DNA from 4 places in the Weizmannia sp. FSL W8-0676 genome. Region 4 is predicted to be linked to each of the others. Evidence: riboswitches for the same ligand, from Rfam matches in the RefSeq annotation. Region 4 holds a riboswitch; each other region holds the start of a gene.

Evidence for each region. Region 4 has a riboswitch for thiamine pyrophosphate ahead of tenA (thiaminase II). Riboswitches for the same ligand answer to the same signal wherever they lie in the genome.
Region 1: it holds a riboswitch for thiamine pyrophosphate, as region 4 does, so the genes downstream of both, NST20_RS07180 (3-oxoacyl-ACP reductase) here and tenA (thiaminase II) in region 4, are expected to answer to the same signal.
Region 2: it holds a riboswitch for thiamine pyrophosphate, as region 4 does, so the genes downstream of both, NST20_RS07275 (ABC transporter permease) here and tenA (thiaminase II) in region 4, are expected to answer to the same signal.
Region 3: it holds a riboswitch for thiamine pyrophosphate, as region 4 does, so the genes downstream of both, thiT (energy-coupled thiamine transporter ThiT) here and tenA (thiaminase II) in region 4, are expected to answer to the same signal.

The regions. Positions count from the first base shown of each region.
Region 1 covers NZ_CP151954.1:1,480,124-1,484,772, reverse strand. Annotated here, with positions in the region: gene thiE (thiamine phosphate synthase) at 1-469, opposite strand, end outside; gene thiD (bifunctional hydroxymethylpyrimidine kinase/phosphomethylpyrimidine kinase) at 466-1,272, opposite strand; gene thiM (hydroxyethylthiazole kinase) at 1,278-2,090, opposite strand; gene NST20_RS07180 (3-oxoacyl-ACP reductase) at 2,103-2,864, opposite strand; TPP riboswitch at 2,931-3,042, opposite strand; gene NST20_RS07175 (GNAT family N-acetyltransferase) at 3,091-3,516, opposite strand; gene NST20_RS07170 (GNAT family N-acetyltransferase) at 3,507-4,007, opposite strand; gene NST20_RS07165 (GNAT family N-acetyltransferase) at 4,007-4,519, opposite strand.
Region 2 covers NZ_CP151954.1:1,499,546-1,504,194, forward strand. Annotated here, with positions in the region: gene NST20_RS07255 (TetR/AcrR family transcriptional regulator) at 1-134, opposite strand, end outside; gene NST20_RS07260 (hypothetical protein) at 103-558, opposite strand; gene NST20_RS07265 (MFS transporter) at 851-1,270, opposite strand; gene NST20_RS07270 (MFS transporter) at 1,168-1,590, opposite strand; TPP riboswitch at 2,000-2,111, shown strand; gene NST20_RS07275 (ABC transporter permease) at 2,358-3,122, shown strand; gene NST20_RS07280 (ABC transporter substrate-binding protein) at 3,134-4,123, shown strand; gene NST20_RS07285 (VOC family protein) at 4,446-4,649, opposite strand, start outside.
Region 3 covers NZ_CP151954.1:1,401,094-1,405,742, reverse strand. Annotated here, with positions in the region: partial or broken gene NST20_RS06765 ((2Fe-2S)-binding protein) at 1-230, opposite strand, end outside; gene NST20_RS06760 (FAD-binding oxidoreductase) at 384-941, opposite strand; gene NST20_RS06755 (CBS domain-containing protein) at 1,009-1,470, opposite strand; gene NST20_RS06750 (MBL fold metallo-hydrolase) at 1,548-2,399, opposite strand; gene thiT (energy-coupled thiamine transporter ThiT) at 2,596-3,186, opposite strand; TPP riboswitch at 3,235-3,335, opposite strand; gene NST20_RS06740 (SOS response-associated peptidase) at 3,393-4,067, opposite strand; gene NST20_RS06735 (rhodanese-related sulfurtransferase) at 4,444-4,649, opposite strand, start outside.
Region 4 covers NZ_CP151954.1:703,946-708,594, reverse strand. Annotated here, with positions in the region: partial or broken gene NST20_RS03350 (IS1380-like element ISBco2 family transposase) at 6-1,309, opposite strand; partial or broken gene thiW (energy coupling factor transporter S component ThiW) at 1,587-2,105, opposite strand; gene tenA (thiaminase II) at 2,145-2,921, opposite strand; TPP riboswitch at 2,958-3,047, opposite strand; gene NST20_RS03335 (TIGR01777 family oxidoreductase) at 3,308-4,213, shown strand; gene NST20_RS03330 (hypothetical protein) at 4,261-4,575, opposite strand.

The DNA of each region.
Region 1 (4,649 bases), 780 kb from region 4:
CGCGAATGACGGCTGTGCCTTTCGCTTCTTTCGCATCTTCTTTCGATTTCGTCGGAAAAATGGGGCCGACGCCAAGATAATCCGCGCCTCCGTTTGCTGCCTGCCTGGCTTCCTCCAACGTATAGGCCGAGACGCCGATGATCTTATCCCCAAACTTTTCTCGTACGGATGCCAGCGGTTCATCTTCCTGCCCGACATGCACACCATCAGCATCCAGTTCCAACGCAAGTGCAATATCATCATTTACAAGAAAAGGAATCCCGTTTTTTTGGCATATCCACTTCAATTTTTCACCAAGCGCTTTCTTTTCTTCGCCTTTTCGTGCACCGTTCCCTTTTTCACGGAATTGAAAAAGGGTGACGCCGCCCCTGATGGCCTTTTCCAGCACTTGTTCCGGCGGCAGCGTGCAGTTCGGGCTGCCCATAATAAAATACAGTTTCAATGCGCCACGCAAATATTCGGCTGTCATCCGTTTTTCATTCTCCTTTTTTGGTACGCCCAATGGTTTGTCGGCCCGTGCCCGTGTCCAATTTGAATGCCGTCTTCGATCGCGGCGGAAATGAATGCTTTTGCTGTCGACACTGCAGCAAATATATCCGCGCCTTTTGCCAATTCCGCCGTAATCGCCGAAGAAAACGTACAGCCGGTGCCGTGCGTATTTTTTGTTGCGTACCTTTTCGCTGTATATTCGTAAAAATTCACCCCGTCAAAAAGCAAGTCGCTCGAAACCGGGGAAGATGCGTTATGGCCGCCTTTAATAAGGACATACCGGGGGCCGCAATCCGCAATGATGCGTGCCGCTTCCTTCCGATCCCCGGCATTTCGGATGGGCATTCCTGCCAGTTCCTCTGCTTCCGGAAGATTCGGCGTCACAATGAAGGCGAGCGGAAGCAGCTTGCTTTTTAAGGCTTGAACCGCTTCCTTTTGCAAAAGGGTTTCCCCGCCTTTTGCAATGATCACCGGGTCCACAACGAGTTTTTCCCAGCGGTAGGTTTTGATTTTTTCCGCGGCCACTTCGATGATGCCGGAATCAAACAACATGCCGGTTTTTAGCGCATCCGTCCCCATATCTCCGGCAATGGACTCCAATTGGCGGGAGACGGCTTCGGGTCCGAGCGGAAATACCCCCTGGACGCCGCGTGTATTTTGCGCTGTCACCGCGGTAATCACGGACATGCCGTATACTTCCAATTCCTGAAATGTTTTCAAGTCTGCCTGGATGCCGGCACCGCCCCCGGAATCAGAACCGGCAATGGTAAGTGCTTTTTTCATGACGTTCATCCTTCTTTCTTTTCAAAAGAGGCATATTTTTGGATTTCTTCAGCCCCTATTTCTGCCAGCTGGTCTAAAAATGCCATTTGAAAACTGCCCGGCAAATCCCCGCCTGTTTTTTCCCTTGCGATTTCCGCAGCAGCGCCGTAAATCGCAAGCGCCGAAACGGATGCCTGAACCGGATCTTCCTCAACAGCGAGAAAGGCGCCGCAAACTGCGGACAAAAGGCAGCCTGTCCCGGTGACTTTTGTTAAAAGCGGGTGGCCGTTATGTACGAGATAGAGTTCGGAACCGTTTGACACCGCATCTGTCTTGCCGCTTACCACGACCGTTGTATGAAGCGTTTTTGCTGCTTTCAAAGCGAGTTCGCCCGTATCCAGGCTGGTATCTCCTGCATCGACGCCTTTAACTTTGGCATCTATTCCGACCAGATTGGCGATTTCTCCGGCATTTCCCCTGATGGATGTGAAGCGGATTTCTTTCAGCAATTTTTTTGCCGTTTCTGTCCGGTAACGGGTTGAACCGGCAGCTACCGGATCAAGGACGACCGGAACGCCATTTTCATTTGCAGACTTTCCCGCCAAAATCATGGCTTCGACGGCTTTTTCATTCAAAGTGCCGATATTTAATACGACCGCATTTGCCGCTTTCGCCATATCGGCAACTTCTTCCACCGCATCGGCCATTACCGGAGATGCGCCAAGTGCCAGCAGCCCGTTTGCTGTGAAATTAGCCACCACAATATTCGTGATATTATGGATAAGCGGATTGGCTTCCCTGATTTTTTCAAGCAGTTCAATTGGTTTTTCCTTTTCCATTTTCATTCCCTCCTAATCCATTACAAGTCCGCCGTCAACGACGAGGTTTTGCCCGGTTACCGCCCTGGCCCATGGCGATGCAAAAAACAACACGGCATCCGCAACGTCTTCCGGTTCTGTCACCCTTTGCAGCGGGGTTGTTGCCTGAATCAATTGAAAAACCTCTTCAGATGTGGCCGCACTTGCATCCGTCGTTTTCAGAAGGCCGCCGGATACCATATTAACGGTAATGCCATATTGCCCCAGATCTTTCGCCATGCTCCGGGTGAAGCCGAGGAGCGCAGCCTTGCTCGTATTGTAATCATGGTAGGCGACAACCGGATTTTGAAACAGGTTTGTGCCAATATTGATCACCCTGCCGAAATGCAGCCGTTTCATTCCCGCAAGGCCGGCCTGGATGGTATTTAATGCGCCGCGAACCGCACCTTCCATCTGCAGGCTGTATTCCTCCCACGAAATCCGGGAAGCATCGTGCCGGGATTCCGGATCAAAGCGGAAATGCACAAGGGCATTATTTACAATCGTCGTGACAGGCCTGGAAAAATAAGCTTCGGCCTGCCGGAACATCTTTCTTACCTGGACCGGATCCCTTACATCCGCCTTCAGGGCAACCGCTTTTTCGCCTAAAATATGCTGAAGGTCCTTTGCCTTCCCCTCACTCTCAAAATAGTTGATGACAACGCCCGCCCCCTCTCTTGCAAAAGCTTTTACAAGCGCCTTGCCCAACCCCCTGCTTCCGCCGGTGACGGCAACCACCTGCTCATCGAGTTTCATTTGTCCCACCCCTTTCCATGCAAAAAAGCCAGGCCCGAAAAGACCTGACTTTATCAGCAAGAAATTTTTTACAAATTCCTACTTTCCTACGCCGGTATGATCCGGATCAGGTCCAAAGGGTTGAAAAACGCCGGTTTTTCTCTCAGCCCGCCAGATCCGGGCACCCCTAGTAGTTTGAAAGATTATTTTTTAGCTATTATATCCCTTTCCAACGAAGATGTAAAGTTTACAATCTTTTTAAAAAAACATAACTGACTTTATCATAATCCATTTTTTCTTCATAAAACCGGTGGGCGTCTTTTCTTTGCAGGCCGGATGACAGGGAAACAATGCCGTATCCGTTTTCGCCGGCCTGTTTTTCCACATGCGCCAAAAGCCTGGCACCGTACCCTTTTGATCTGTGCGCTTCATCCGTCACCAGGTCGCATACCCAAATAAACCGCCCGTTGTACAAGGTAATCATCGGCATATAGCCGGTTACCGCCACAATGTTTCCGTCATCTATTACTGCGGCCATCTTGTAATCCGATTTTTCTGCCGCCTCTTCCACCAGCTGGAGATAGTGTTCTTCGTCCAAATGTTTACGCAGCTGTTTCATCACCGGAAACGCTGCTTTCCACTCTTCCCGGTTTGCAAGTTCTTTTATTTCCATCTGTATATCCCTTCTTTGCCTAAATGGTAATGCATAATAATCAATTCGCCTTTTTTTCCAAACATCCTGCCCCCTTCATCCACAAACCCGGCTTGTCTGTACAAATTTTGGGCAGCAACATTTTCCGTATTCACCCCAAGAACCATCTGCTCTATTTCCGGAAAATGGGTACGGACAAAATGGGGCAGCTGTTTTAAACATTGCCTGGCGTATCCTTTTCCCTGCTGGTGGAAATCGGTTGAAAACGTCCGCAGCAATATGGCATGCGGATGACTTGTATATGGCCTGGCGCCATTTTTTTCATGAAGCACAAAAAAGTTTGTGATCATGTTATGGCGGACTGCAACAACAGGGTGCCGTTCCGGATCCTCTTTTGCAAGGGCAATGGCTTCATCCGGATGGCCGGTGAAACGGAGCTGATCATCCGTTATTGTATAGTTGTCCAATTGCTGCTTGAAATCATCATTGTAAAAGACCAGTTCCAATTCCATTACCCCTTGCATGTCGTTTCTACCAAATCGAGGGATAACCGTACCATATCCCGGCAGCGAATCCCGTTTTCATATATCGTTTCAGCATAATGCCTGACGAAAAAGCCTCTGTCCACCCCGGAGATCCGGAAACCGCATTTTTGATACAAGGCCAGCTGGCTGATGCTGGAATTGCCGGTGCCTACTTCGATCGTTTTAAATCCTCTTTTTCCTGCCCTCCGGATGGCATCCAGCACAAGCCGTTTTCCAAAGCCTTTCCCTTGATGTTCTTTTGCAACCGCCACATTCGCCAATTCCACGATTCCCGGCCTCGCCGGTAGCAGGATGTAAACGCCGATCACCTTTTCTTCAATTTCCGCCACATAGCATTCTCCGCGGTTGGCATAAGCCATCACCATTTCGCGTGACGGGTCGGCAAGGAGCAGTAAATCCATCGGAAGTTTTTCCTTGCCGCCCAGCCGCCGGATGCTTAACGCATTTTTTGCTTCCAAAACTGCCAGCTCCCCATCCATATGTTGTTAAATTCTAACATATCTTTCTTTATCAGTCTATCATCCTAGGAACATTTCATCAATTCTGCCTTTTATGCAGGAATGCAAACAAAAGTTCCCCTTTTTATGATAAAATAATGGCAGACAGTAC
Region 2 (4,649 bases), 800 kb from region 4:
CTAATGCCGGCTTCTTTTACGATATCCTGCATGGTAACAGGTTCATAGCCTTTTCGTTCAAACACCCGCTTCGCAGCATCCAATATATGATTTTTTCTTTCTTCAAGATGTTGTTTTGATACCCTCGGCGACATGAATTTCCTTCCTTTCTGCTTTTTTCATTGCGATTGCGGAAACGGCAGCAAGCAGGCAAGTGGTTCCGCCAGAGATCAGGAATGCGAGACGGACGCCAAACCACTCTGAAAGCGAGCCTCCAAGTAATATGCCAACAAGCACAGCGAGTGTAGAAAGGCTGTTGATGGTACCGAACACTCTTCCGGTATGCGTTTCAGGCGATTTCTTTTGGACGAGCACATCGAAAGGAATGACAGCCATTGTAAAAGAAAAACCCATCAGAAAAAAGACGCAAGGGTAAACGGCTTCAATGATGCCGATCGGCCAGCCGGTACCCGTACTTACCATGATACAACCCAAACCAAGTATGGCGGGGCTGATTTTTAAAGTGATTAATTTCTCCCCTAACTTTATTTTCGTAAACAGCACGGAAGCAGTAAGCATGCCAAAACCGCTTGCCGCAATACACCAGCTCGCAAAATGGACCGTTGCGTTCTTGATATCCCTTATTAGGGCTTGCTGAATAAGCAAAAGTCCTAGACTTGGTAAGGATACTGACAGCTTTGGCCGAACTTTAAATGCAAGGGTTTTATAAAAAATGCAGGAAAAACTTTGCACTCTAAAGCTGATTCAACATACAGAGAGGACAGAATAAAGCATTTTCGCAGATGCATTCTCCTATGATATTGAGGTAGAGCTTGCTGACAAATCAGATACAAGCCATAATCGGATTCGTTCAGCAAGCCCTTATTAATATCATGGCCTGGGAATCAGAAATTTGCAAGGCCAGTATCATGGTACAAAAAACGATCAGACCTATTTTTAACACGGGAAAACCGGAGAGAAAGCGAAATCCTTCAGTTAGCGAGACCTTTTCCCGATGTTCTAGATCACTTTTTACCGGGCTCTGTAATGTTGGCGCCTTGATTCCAAACAGCAGGAGGGCGGAGAGGAAGAAAGAAATGGCATCAAGATAAAAAGCGCCTTTGATTCCGGTCAGGCTGATCAATGCGCCGCCTGCTACCGGCCCGATGATTTTGGCACTGTTATTGATCATCTCGCTTGTGCCGATTGCCGCCTGTATTTGGTTTTCACCAACAACTTGGCGAAGCAGGCCGCTTTCTGCAGGGGTGAAGACGGCTGAGAAAAAGCCCAAAAAAATAGAAAGATATAAACTTGCCAAAGCGAAACGGAAAAAGCAATCCCGAGCACACAACCGCAGCGGGCGAAATCCGAGAAGCTCATCAGCACTTTACGGTTAAACCGGTCTGCCAGCCAGCCGGCAGGGGATCCAAATAAAATTGACGGCAGCACCATGCATAATGTAATGCCTGCCATTGCAATCGGGTCGGCGTGCCACTTAAATGCCACTAATGCAAACAATGCAACAAGATGCAGCCAGTCGCCAAGATTTGAAACGGTTTGCGCACTGATTAAGAATAGAAAGGAATGATTTTTAAAAAGCGAATGCTTCATTATGCTCCTCCTTAAATGACACATGTGTCGTTTTTATAATTATAAGCGACATTCGTGTCATTTAACAGACTATTTTCGTCTTTTTCATAAAATTGGTTTTTTTGTGAGCATACAAGCACGAGAAGAGGGGGCGATGTGGTTGTTTCCGTCAGCACTTGCAACCGCAGCCGCTGTCGTATAAATATCTGAATGGCTGTCTATTCAGTTTACGATGACGGAATGAAGCGTTAAATGAGCTTATATATCGTGAGTATCATCATGATTGAAAATTTTTGCAGTTTTTTTCGGGATTTTTGGAAAAACAGGAGCCCTGACTGGGAGCCGATAATTGAACCAATCACCATAGAAAAAAGCCTGCACCACTTTACACAGGCAAATAGAAAGCCTATAATGGAAGAAAGTGAATATTTCAGACTACTAGGGGTGCCCGGATTGGCGGGCTGAGAGAAAAACATTTGGTTTTTCAACCCTTTGGACCTGATCCGGATCATGCCGGCGTAGGAAAGTAGGGATTTTGGGAAATTTTCTTGCTTATTAAAGTCAGGTCTTTTACAGGCCTGGCTTTTTTCTGTTGGAAGGGAGGGAAAATAGCTGCTTTTAGGGCGGTAACCGGAAAAACCTCGTCAATGACGACGGGCAGGAAGAAATAAAAACAAAAAGTAGGTGGAAGATTGCTATAGCAGGAAAAAATTCAAATGGTTGAACGGGCTTTGGAACGGTTTGCAGCTTGTACATATTGGAAGTTCGGATGAAAGGAGGTTTCCTAAATGAAGTGGCGAAAATGGCTGGGGGATTACGGACTTTTTTGCGTTACGATGCTGGTCTTGATAGCCGGCTGGCAGTGGGTCATACAGAAAGGGGTGATCCCGTCTTTCATTTTGCCGTCCCCTACCCAAATCTATGCATCTTTCATAGAAAATCACAGGCAACTAATAAATGTGCATTTGCCTGCGACAGTGGAGGAAGTCGGCATCGGTTTTCTTTTATCTGTTGCGGGTGGAGTGATGATCGGTGTCATCATGTATGTCTCCAAAACGGCTGAAAAAATCTTTTATCCGTTTCTTGTTATTTCGCAAACGATCCCGCTTGTCGCCGTATCACCTGTTTTTATGATGTGGTTCGGCTATTCAGTTTGGAGCAAGGTAGCGATTATTGTGTTAACGGCTATCTTTCCGATTGTAATCAGCACTTTTGACGGATTAAAAACCGTCGATCCCGCCTATCTGAATTTGTTTCGGACAATGGGCGCCAGCCGTTGGGATATTTTCCGAAAACTTTCTGTCCCGATGGCCCTTCCCCAATTTTTATCCGGCTTGAAATTATCGGTTGTATATTGTGTCAGCGGGGCAGCGATCGGAGAGTGGCTTGGCGCAACTGCGGGGCTTGGCTTTTTTAGCAAGCGAATGTCTGGGTATTTGCAGTCGGGCGCTGTTTTTTCGGCCGTTTTTCTTTTGGCTGCACTCGGCATGGGATTATTTTTGCTTATTTATGGGATGGAAAAAAGCTTATTGAAAAACAGAACAAAAATTTAGGGGGATTTTCAATGAAGAAACGATGGGTAATGGTCGCTGTACTGGCGTGTATGCTAGGTGCCTGCAGCAATCATTCGCAGCAAGCAACGAAACATGCGCAAAAAGTAACGATTATGCTGGATTGGTATCCAAATGCGGTTCATTCTTTTCTTTATGTAGCCAAGGAAAAAGGCTATTTTAAAGCGCAGGGTCTTGATGTCAGCATCAAAATGCCTTCTGACACAAATGACCCGTTAAAACTTGCGGCTGCGAATCGAATTGATATTGCATTAAGTTATCAACCCCAAGTGTTAATCGCGCGCGATGAGAATATTCCGGTCCAATCTTTTGGCACCGTCGTCCGCCATACGCTGAACCGTGTGATGGTGCCAGCTTCAAGCGGCATCCGCTCACCGAAAGACCTGGCGGGCAAAACGGTCGGCTATTCTTCCATTCCGCTGGAAGAAGCAGCCGTGCGGACAATGGTCAAAGCAGACGGGGGCGATCCGGACAAGGTGAAAACAGTGGATGTTGGCTATGATTTAATCCCTGCTCTGACAGCCCGTAAAACTGATGCGATCGTCGGCGGTTTTGTTAATCATGAACAGCTGCTGCTGGAAAAGGAAGGCGTACCCGTTAGAGCATTCAATCCGGCAAAATACGGTGTTCCGGATTATGCCGAACTCGTTTTCATCGCAAACGAAAATAAGCTGAAACAGCAGCCAGACATTTTTAAAAAATTTCTTGCTGCCGCCGAAAAAGGCCAGCAATATGTCAAAAAACATCCGGAAAAGGCGCTTGCCATTTTGTTAAAACATGAAGATGCCTCTTCACCGCTGGATAAAAATGTGGAAACGAAGAGCCTGCACATTTTGCTGCCGCTGATGAGCGAAAAAAATAAAACGATTGCCGATCAGGACCTGAAAAAATGGCAAGACGTTTCGGATTGGCTGTACCAGACAAAGATCACAAAAACACATGTCAATGCCGCAAAAGCTTTTGTCCATTTAGAAAATAAATAAGGAGCATTCTGGAAGCCAAATCGCTTTGGCTTCCGCCAGCATGGGATCACAAAACCGGGTGGCGGAACATGCAGAGTATGTTATTCGCTTCAAGCGCTGCATGTTCCTGCGGGAAGCCGCAAAAAAACCGCAGCTGTATGCCTGCGGTTTGCATGTTAAGCCTAAAAAGGGCCTCCGGGGCTTTGCCATCCTGCTGAACATAACGATCAAACGTCTCGGGCCAGGAAAAAACGCTTATCGCCTGGCCCAAATGGCAAAGCATGCGATGCGGCTCTTTCCGGAAAAAGCCGCATCGCATGCTTTGAGCAATGAATGGGACTGGTTAATACACCATGCTTTCATCGTGGTAATATTTAAATTCGAGCAAGTTGTTGGAGGGATCTTGGAGGAAAAATGTCCAATGTTCCTCTTGCCTGCCCCCAAACCGGACCATTTTCTCCTGGAAAAATGCCAAGCGGTTTTTCTTTGCGGATTGGAGGGTTTCCTCAAATGCTGCTTTATCCAAAAAAGTAATGCCGAAATGGCG
Region 3 (4,649 bases), 700 kb from region 4:
CCGTGGCACGGGCAGTCCCATGTGCGGTCTCCCGAGTTCCATTTCACTTCACAGCCCATATGGGTACATGTCGTATCGACCAGATAGAGGTTCCCGTCCTAGTCTTTGTAGGCGCCTGCCCGCTTTCCGTTAATACGGACAACGGCCCCTTCGTCATTTTTTAACGCATCTAAAGATTGATCCCGCATGTCAAGTTTTCCTTTGACGAGCTGCCTGGCAACGTCGGTATTCGCAGGTGTGTACAGATGCAAATGTATTTGCACGTCATGGTATGCCCTTTTTCCGTTTTGATTTTTAATGGGCTGCCAAAATCGATATCTTTCGCAGTGGTTTGTTCAAAAATCGGGACATTTTTTGTCCATTAAATATTCAATCAGTGCTTTTCAGTACGAAAGCGGATGGAACTGTGCCTGCCCGGCCATTTTCACCGCTTTTTTCCCGGGAATCCCGTCCGGCAGCGAACCGATCCATTCTCCCGGGATGCCGAGGGTTTCATACGCCTGCATTTCTTTTTCCAGTTTTTCAATATATGCATCGGAATTGGTATAGAGAAAGGCATCCTGCCGCGAAAAATCACAGCAGATCCCGTGCTTCAGGATCGTTTGTTGAATGAACGATGCAGCTGTTTCGTTTGCTTTGTAATAAAGGGATGCTTTTTCTTTTCCTATATGCTGGATCAATTCATCATAAATGAGCCCGTGCTGTGCGGTGATTTTTGCCGTCGTATGCCCGCTTGTGCCATTTGCAATAGATCCGGCATCAAACAGGATCGTTTTATAGCCTTCGTTTGCCAGCAAATAAGCGGTTTCAATTCCGGCCATTCCGGCGCCCGCAACAGCCACATCGGCTTCTATATCCTGCGTTAACGGCGGAAATTGCGGCATCGTGGCCGTTTTGCGCCACAACGGTTCAGGAGATTGCGGCATTGAAGTTCCGTTCATGATTTGACCTCCCCGAAAGACTGATATGTATAGTCATCCCCGGGGAGGCCGATCTAACCATTTTGATTTAGCTGTTGAGCAATCTATCCGTAATCTGGCGCATGATATCGCCTCTTGAGATGACACCGACAACACGATCTGCCTGATTGACGACCGGAAGTTTTTTAAAATGGTGTTTGGCCAGAATCCGCAGCGCGTTTTCAAAATCGTCTTCGGGCCTTACCGTATACAATTCCCGCCGTTTCATAATCTTTTCCACCGGAAAGTCCAGGCTGTGCGCCAGTTTTTCATTAAAGTCTTCCTGCTCATTTACCACGATCGTAATATAAAAATCATAAACGGTCCTTCCCTTTGGCTGCAAAAAGCGGATGACATCCCCGTCACTGACCATGCCGAGCAGCTTTCCTTCCGCATCCACGACCGGTACGCCGCCGATCCGGTGGTGGGCAAGCACCTTTAACAGTTCCCGGATCGTCGTCTCTTTTTTTACCGTAATGACATCGCGGATCATAAAATCTTTGACTTCCAATTTTCTCGCTCCTTTTTATCCATCCATTTACAAATTATTGTAAACCTTTGCGGGGAAGGAAGCAATGAAGAAACCGCCTATTGTGCGCCATCCACGTACTTCCCGTGATCCGGGAGCGCGATTTCATCAAATCCGGAGACAAGGGCCTCAAGCCCTTCCCGCAAGCCGGCGCCGGACATCGGGATCCCGTGGCCGCAAAGAGCAGTTTCCGGCTTTAAGGCAGCCAATTTTTCAACTGAGCGTTTTGCCGCCTTCCAGTCGTTTGTAAAATAGCGCGGCGGCCCGTTTACTTCCTGCTTTTGCACCAGCACTTTCCAAAATTCATCCTGTCTGACGGTGATAAATGCGTCCCCCGCGATCAACACGTTGTCTGCTTCCCTGAAGAACGATACATGCCCGTTCGAATGGCCGGGCGTATGGATCCATTTCCAGCCCGGCAGAAACGGGACCGTCCCGTCTTCGGGAAGGGGTTGGACAGCCTTGCCAAGATCAACTGGTTCATTCGGATATATCATGGAAATCTTCGCCAGCAGGCCGCCTTCAACAGTCGGATCGGGATCCGGATACGTTTCACGCCCGGTTAAATAGGGCAGCTCCAATGGATGTGCAAAAACCGGCACGTCCCATTTTTCCAATAATGGCGCAATCGCACCCACGTGGTCAAAATGGCCATGCGTCAGTAAAACCGCTTTTGGTTTTGACTTTTCCCCGAAGCGTTCCCGCACGGCTGAAAATATCGCGCCGGCGGAACCCGGCATGCCGGCATCCACGAGGACAAATGTACCGGTTCCGGCCCTGCCGATCAGACACACATTTACAATTTGGATGGTAAAGCAATAGATATCCGGCAGCAATTCCCTGCCTGTTCCGCTTTCAATCGAAGTCATCGGGATGATCCGGCCAAACGGGTGATGAATGTCTTTATCCATAAAATCCCCTTTCTTTCATTATTCCTTCTTTTTATCCTTTCCCGTTTCTTACGGCCATTACCCGTTCTGCCGGCCATGATCAACTGAAAAAGCGGTGAAACCGAACTCCGGCTTTACAAGGCGCCTGTTTCCATAAAGCCTCCTGCCTGAAGTGAAAACGGCAAGGCGCAGTTGCCTTGCCGTTTTCAAGTTGCTTTTACGCCGCATGCCTGTGCTGATTGCGGTATTTTGTCAGCAGCTGCGGGGCGGCATTAAAGAGGATCGCCGCAACAGCTGCGCATAAAATGCCATTGCCAATCATCGTGACGCCGTTCGTGATGAAAGAATAGAGAAACGCCGACTGCCCTTTAGGCGCATAGGAACCCCAGAAAAACACGCCGGCCAAGAAATGCCAGAAATAGCGGGCGAAACTGCCGGCAAGAACAGAAAGGCATATCCAAAAAGTCATCGTGCCCCTTTTGGCATGACGGCAGCTTCTTTCGATAAGCGGCCGAAAAAGCCCGGCAAACCCGATGAATGAAAAAGCGACCGGATATTCCATGATGCCCTGAATCGGGTTGAGAATATCATTTGCATCACCGGTGACGATCTGCAGCAAGCTCCAAATAAATCCCGAAGCAACACTTGCTTTAAATCCCCAGCGAAAAGCGACCACAAAAACCGGCAGCATGGCAAACGACAGGGAAATCACGTGCGTCACCTCAATGGACGGCAGCAAGTCCAGCAAAAGCGCAAATGCCGCAAAGACAGCCGCTTCAATCATGGCCTGTAAACTTAATTTGCCCATAAAAAAATCCCCCTTTTGGTATGCATGAACATAACGAACCATGGGAGGACAAAAGAAATTCCACATCCCTACGCCGGCATTAACCGGACAGGTTCAAAGGGTCAGAACATGGCGTTCACTCTCAGCTTAACGCTCCCCCTGTGGTTACGTTCATGAATTTGTCACCTTTATGATAAACTTTTTGCCACAGCATTTCAACAAAAAATTTAATTTTTTGGCAATAACAGCTCTGGAAAATTGTTTTTTGGCGAATTGACGCGTTCGGATACGGCATACATCTCCATCGCATCCGAATCATACTGCGCGAGGAGCGGCAACAGCCGGCCCGGTTCAGTGACCGTGCTGTCCAGCCATTTTTCTTCATCTTCCTTGCGTAAAATCACCGGCATCCGGTCGTGAATTTTTGCCATCATCCTGTTCGCCTTTGTCGTTAAAATGGTGCAAGTAAAGACCGGATTCCCTTCCTGATCCGTCCATTTCTCCCAAAGCCCGGCCATTGCAAAAATGCCCCCGTTCTTAAGCGTAATCCGCATCGGCGCCCGGGTGCCGTCTTTTCGGTTCCACTCAAAAAAAGAATCGGCCGGAATGAGGCAGCGCCGCCTTTTCACTGCCTCCCGGAAACCCGGTTTCTGAAATACAGTTTCACTTCTGGCATTGATCATCTTATGCCCGATTTTCGGATCTTTTGCCCAGGAAGGAATCAAGCCCCATTTTAAAAAACCCAGTCTGTACTGCCCGCGGGCGCTGATCACGGCAGCCACCATTTGCGAAGGCGCGACATTATAACTTTTGGCATATTCACTGCCCGGAAAAGAAGCTTTGGCATGGAACCTTTCTTCCAGCTCATTTACAGATGCCGTCAAAGTGTACCTCCCGCACATCCAAATCCCGCCTTTCTTTCTATCCTGAAAATTTTCATCCTTTTCCGGTGCCGCGTATGAAGCGGCACAGAGGTCTATTTTATCCCATTTTACGCAAAAAAGCAGGCAGATAAAAAGGATTTGGCCCGCTTGCACCAAATCCTTTCTCTGTTCCGGAACACGCCGCGTTTTAACCCTGCCCCCGGGCTTCGGATGGTTGCAGTGGATCCCGGTTTTTTTCTCTTTTTTTCACATGCCGCCCTCAGGCACCTTGTTTCTTTCAAGAAAATACCGCTTTTGAAGCAAGGAATCGCTCCGGCCGTTTCCGGGCGGGCACGGTTTCCATCCCCTTTTTCACCATCCGCTTTCCGAATCGTAAGGTTAAAAGCCGCGCCGGTTACCGGTTTAACGCCGCGTCTTCTTCTTCGATCCGGCGCAGCCGTTCAGCTACTTTTTCCGGTGTAAGGCCGTGTTCTTTTACATATAAATTATTTGGCACGGTGCGGCATTCATGCGAGCAGCTCCGCATATATTTATGTTCATTTTCTTCCGAGCATAAAAATTGCTTGTTGCAGGCTGGGTTGGCGCAGTTGACATAACGTT
Region 4 (4,649 bases):
GTCTCTCAATCAATCATGCGCACACTTTGAATCATTTTCCGGAATGCCCATTTGTGGGCATATGTCTCACAAATGTTCAATGAGACCCTCCGGCTGTGAGACGTCAGCACGCCGGCCGAATAAATAAACTCTCTTCGAAACCGTCTGATGGTATAGGACTTGAACGCAGCCGGGCAATGGTCCTTTTTAAAGATCTCGAATAAATTGTACGCCAGTAATTTAATCAGAAGATCCATATGATTTGCCCCGAAAGAATCTGTTGGAATCTTGTCCATCGAAAAACCCTATTTAGACTCTTTGATATAGTTTTCCAGACAGGCTCTCTGATGTAAAATCTCCAAATATCCATAGGTTCCCAGTCCATCGTTGTCACAATGGCTTCATAATCCCAGAGAAAATCAAACAATTGAAGCTGGTCTTCCTCATACTTGTCAGCTTTTCGGATGACCGCAACTCTTCTTGGCTTTTCCCAGGAAGTTGCTTGGTAGTAGACTGTTTTTCCCTCTATAACAATCAGCTCATTATCAACATACCGGATCCACGGAGAATTGTCGTTTTCAACATACTTTTTCAATCTTGATGTCCATTTCAGTTTGCCGGCGTAGTTAATCTTCTGTTGCTCCCAATAACTGTAAAACTTTTCTCCGCCAAATCCCTTGTCAAAACGGGCGTACCGGATAAGGTACTGAGCGGAAAGCAATCGATAGGTTTCCTCGGCAAATTCAATTCCGTTGTCAGCTGAATGGACGTTTCCCGGTCTTAGCACACCGTTTAAGCAAAGATGGGATTTTCCTTCAAAAACGAGAAGGGGGTGGTAGCTTTTTCTGCCCGGCTTATGGGGGTTCACCCCGATTTTTGCTCCCTCCTGGTTTCCATAAACCGTTTCGACACTTGAATCAAAGTCAAGAATGAGATCGGAATCCAGCCATGGTTCGATGATGTCCATCACCCGTTCTTTGAATTCTATGGCAGCATCCTCGATTTTCTCCAACCTTAATAGATCCTTGCTTAAAAGCGTATAATGCGGGCATTTTCCTCCTAAGAAAGCACGAATCAAAGGGTCATTCCGGAGTGATTGAAAATGAAACATACGGGAGCAATCTGCCATCCAGCCCGCAATCAGATATACAAATATTTTACTTAGAGGAAATTTGGCATTGTCTTTCTTTAAGCAATCAAACCCCCGGAAAGTCTGCTGGATTTTCATCCGTTCCAGAAATTGCAGAAATGGGAGGATGCCACTAAATTTTGTACTATTCTTTAAATTGAATTCATATTTAATTCTTGAGACAGGAATGATATAATTCACCTTAAAGGTGCCCCCTTTCTTGGTTATTGTTTTTTCTCAAAATCAATTATACCAAAGGATGGGGCACTTTTTTATTTTAAATTACTATTTTACTTTCGTAATCTGGGATTATAGCAAAATGGCATGCAATGAATGGGACTATGCCGGAGTGCGTCATAATGCCAACAGCATCAGGCTCTGTTTTCAAGAGCCTGATTTTGCTGGCATGGATTTTGACCGGCTGCTTGCAACCTGTATGTACCGTGGCAAATGCCTTCAATCCTCCGTGGTGCTTCGCTCAAAGCTTACGGTTGCTTACGGTATGATTGATCATTCTGTCCCACCCTTTATTTTTTTGTAAAACTTTTATCAAAACATAGCCAAAAATGGCCCCTGCAAAAGAGCTTAAAAAGAAGGCAGGGATAAATCCGAAAAGCGTTGACGCTTGGCCGAGTAAGAAAACAGCAATGGGATAACATGCCAAGGCACCGAGAATGCCTGTCCCCATGACCTCCCCAACAAAGGCAAAAATGAGCTTATTCGTCTTCGCGTACAGATAAGCTGCCAAAAACGCGCCGATCATGCTTCCCGGAAAGGCAAAAATACTCCCTGTCCCAAGCAAGTTACGTAAAAGCGAGGATATAAAAGCTTGCGCAACCGCATAACCGGGGCCGAGCAGAACAGCCGAGAGTATGTTGGCAAAATGCTATACCGGAAAAATTTTTGCAAAACCTACCGGGATATAAATCAAGCTGCTGGATACAGTTGTGATAGCCGCAATAACTGCAGTTGCTGTTATTTTTTGTGTTTTTCTCATTAGAACCAACCCTCCCTCCTTTTTAGTTGCGAATGAAAATCAGACCGGCCAGTCTTGTTTTTTATCGTTCATATCCCAAAATAAATACTCATACTTTGAGGCTATTTGGAAATGGTGTTCTAAGACTGCCAGTTCCGTTTCTGATTTTCCGCTTGCCAGTTGGTCCATTAAGTCAATTAACCACTGCGTTCCGGAGCCGAACGTTTCTGAAGAATAGGTTTCGATCCATTTCTTGTAAGGATTGGTCTCCAATGTGTCTCGATGATTTAATTTCAGCAGTTTCCCAATTTCCCAATAATCCCAGGCACACGGCAACAAGCAGGCAACAAGTTCAGCCAAGCTTCCATTGGCGGCCACTTGCAGCATATAACTTGTGTAAGCAAGATTGGCCGGCGTTGGTTGAGTTGCTTCTAAATCCGTGCGTGTAATGCCAAACTCGGCAGCGTATTGGCGGTGCAGTTCCATCTCAAAATGCAACGATTCATGGAGAACCGCAGCAAATCTCGTCATCATGTCCAGGTTACCCGCTTTCACAACACCCATGGCAAACAGTTTTGCGTACTCAACTAAATATACGTAATCCTGCTTTAAATAATAGATAAATTTATCTCTTTCTAAAGTTCCGTTCCCCAGTCCCACGACAAAAGGATGGTTATGGTTTTTCTCCCAAATCGGCTGGACATTTTGATATAGCCTTTCTGTAAAAGATCGTTTCAACAATGATTCCTCCTTGTTTACCGGGAAACCGATTGCGGTTTGCAGGCTGGTTTCTCCCTTTGCCCTAAGCAGCTTCAAAATAAAAAACCCGCCCTCCATCGGAAAGCGGGTGTATCAATTACAAATCATCAGGTGTAATTTCATTACCTACTTCCCTACGCTAGTACGAACTAGATCAGGTTCTAAGGGTACTTCTCAGCCAATCCGGCGCCCCTAGTAGACGATTGCGAATATTCATTTTCATTAATTTTACCATATCATAGTCCCGAATTTTGTGCAACAGGAGATTTATCATCCTAATCTTGATTAAAATGTCGTCTTCCATTAACTTTTTAATATCGGGACTGCTCCGGGAACATCACAGAAGGCTTTTTCCCATAAACAAGGACGAATGAGTTGGAAACCTTGATTTTTCATCATTCGTGCCCATTTATTCCTGACTTAAGTTGCAAACCGTGGTGAAATTTGCAGAACGGAGGGCAAAAATGAGGATTGTGATCGCTGGTGGGACCGGATTTATCGGGCGGAAATTAACGGATATGCTTCTTCGCGAAGGGCATGAAGTGGTCATTTTAACAAGGAAAGACAAGCAGCCGGCAAATCGTGTGCAGTATGTAAAATGGCTGGTGGAAGATGCTTCTCCCGAAAATGAAATAGGGAATGCGGATGTATTCATCAACTTGGCCGGCGTGTCCATAAACGATGGAAGATGGAGTGCCAAACACCAAAAACAAATTTATGAAAGCCGGATGTGCGCAACAGATGAAATGTTGCGCATCCTGTCTGCCATGCCGCGCAAACCGGCAGTGCTGGTCAATGCAAGTGCAATCGGCATCTATCCGCCATCACGCAATGCTGTGTATACTGAAAAATCATTGCAAAGGGCAAATGATTTTCTTGGCAGGACGGTATCGGGTTGGGAAGCCAATGCGAAGCAAGCAGAAAAACATGCCATCCGTACTGTCTTATTGAGATTCGGCGTTGTGCTTGGAAAGGAAAACGGAGCACTGCCCCTTATGGTATTGCCGTATAAATGGTTTGCTGGCGGCACAGTCGGTTCCGGCAATCAATGGGTCTCGTGGGTGCATATAACAGACGTAGTAAGATCGATCTTATTTGCTATTAAAAATGAGAACATCCGCGGCCCGGTCAATGTCACTGCCCCTTCGCCTATAACGATGAAGGCATTTGGCAAAACCATTGGTGCTGTTTTACACCGGCCGCATTGGCTTCCCGTACCTTCTTTTGCCTTGAAACTGGCACTCGGGCAAAAAAGCAGCCTTGTGCTTGAAGGCCAGCATGTACGCCCGGAAGTCCTCATGCAGGCAGGATTTGAATTCATGTTCCCGACGCTCCGGCAAGCTTTGGAAGATTTGCTTACAAATCCATAAGGGCAAAAAAGTACAGGCAACGAACGCCACGGCAGAAGGGCCCCTCTTCACACGCGCATAAAAATAAAGGTCTCCCAACAGCCGTCTTCCGCTGTTGGGAGACCTGGTTTCATCCTGATGGTAGGTCCCTGGTCTTTGTATTTCATTTCAACAGATACTAGAGGTACATGGCTATCCATTTGAAATCTGATACGCTTCTTTGCACCCCAGCCTGAAAAATACATCATTCGCGATTTTGATTTTCTGCACGCGCTTTTACTAGACTTTCCAACCTTCATTACCGTTTTCAATGTCATCAATGGCTGGCATTTCCATTCAGACACCACGTCCGGAAAATGCGCATGAACTTCAACCCATTTCATACATATGCCCCGCGTTTTATTTTTATCCATCATGTACACAAACAAATACTGTTTGGTTATCTGCCGTTCCATTT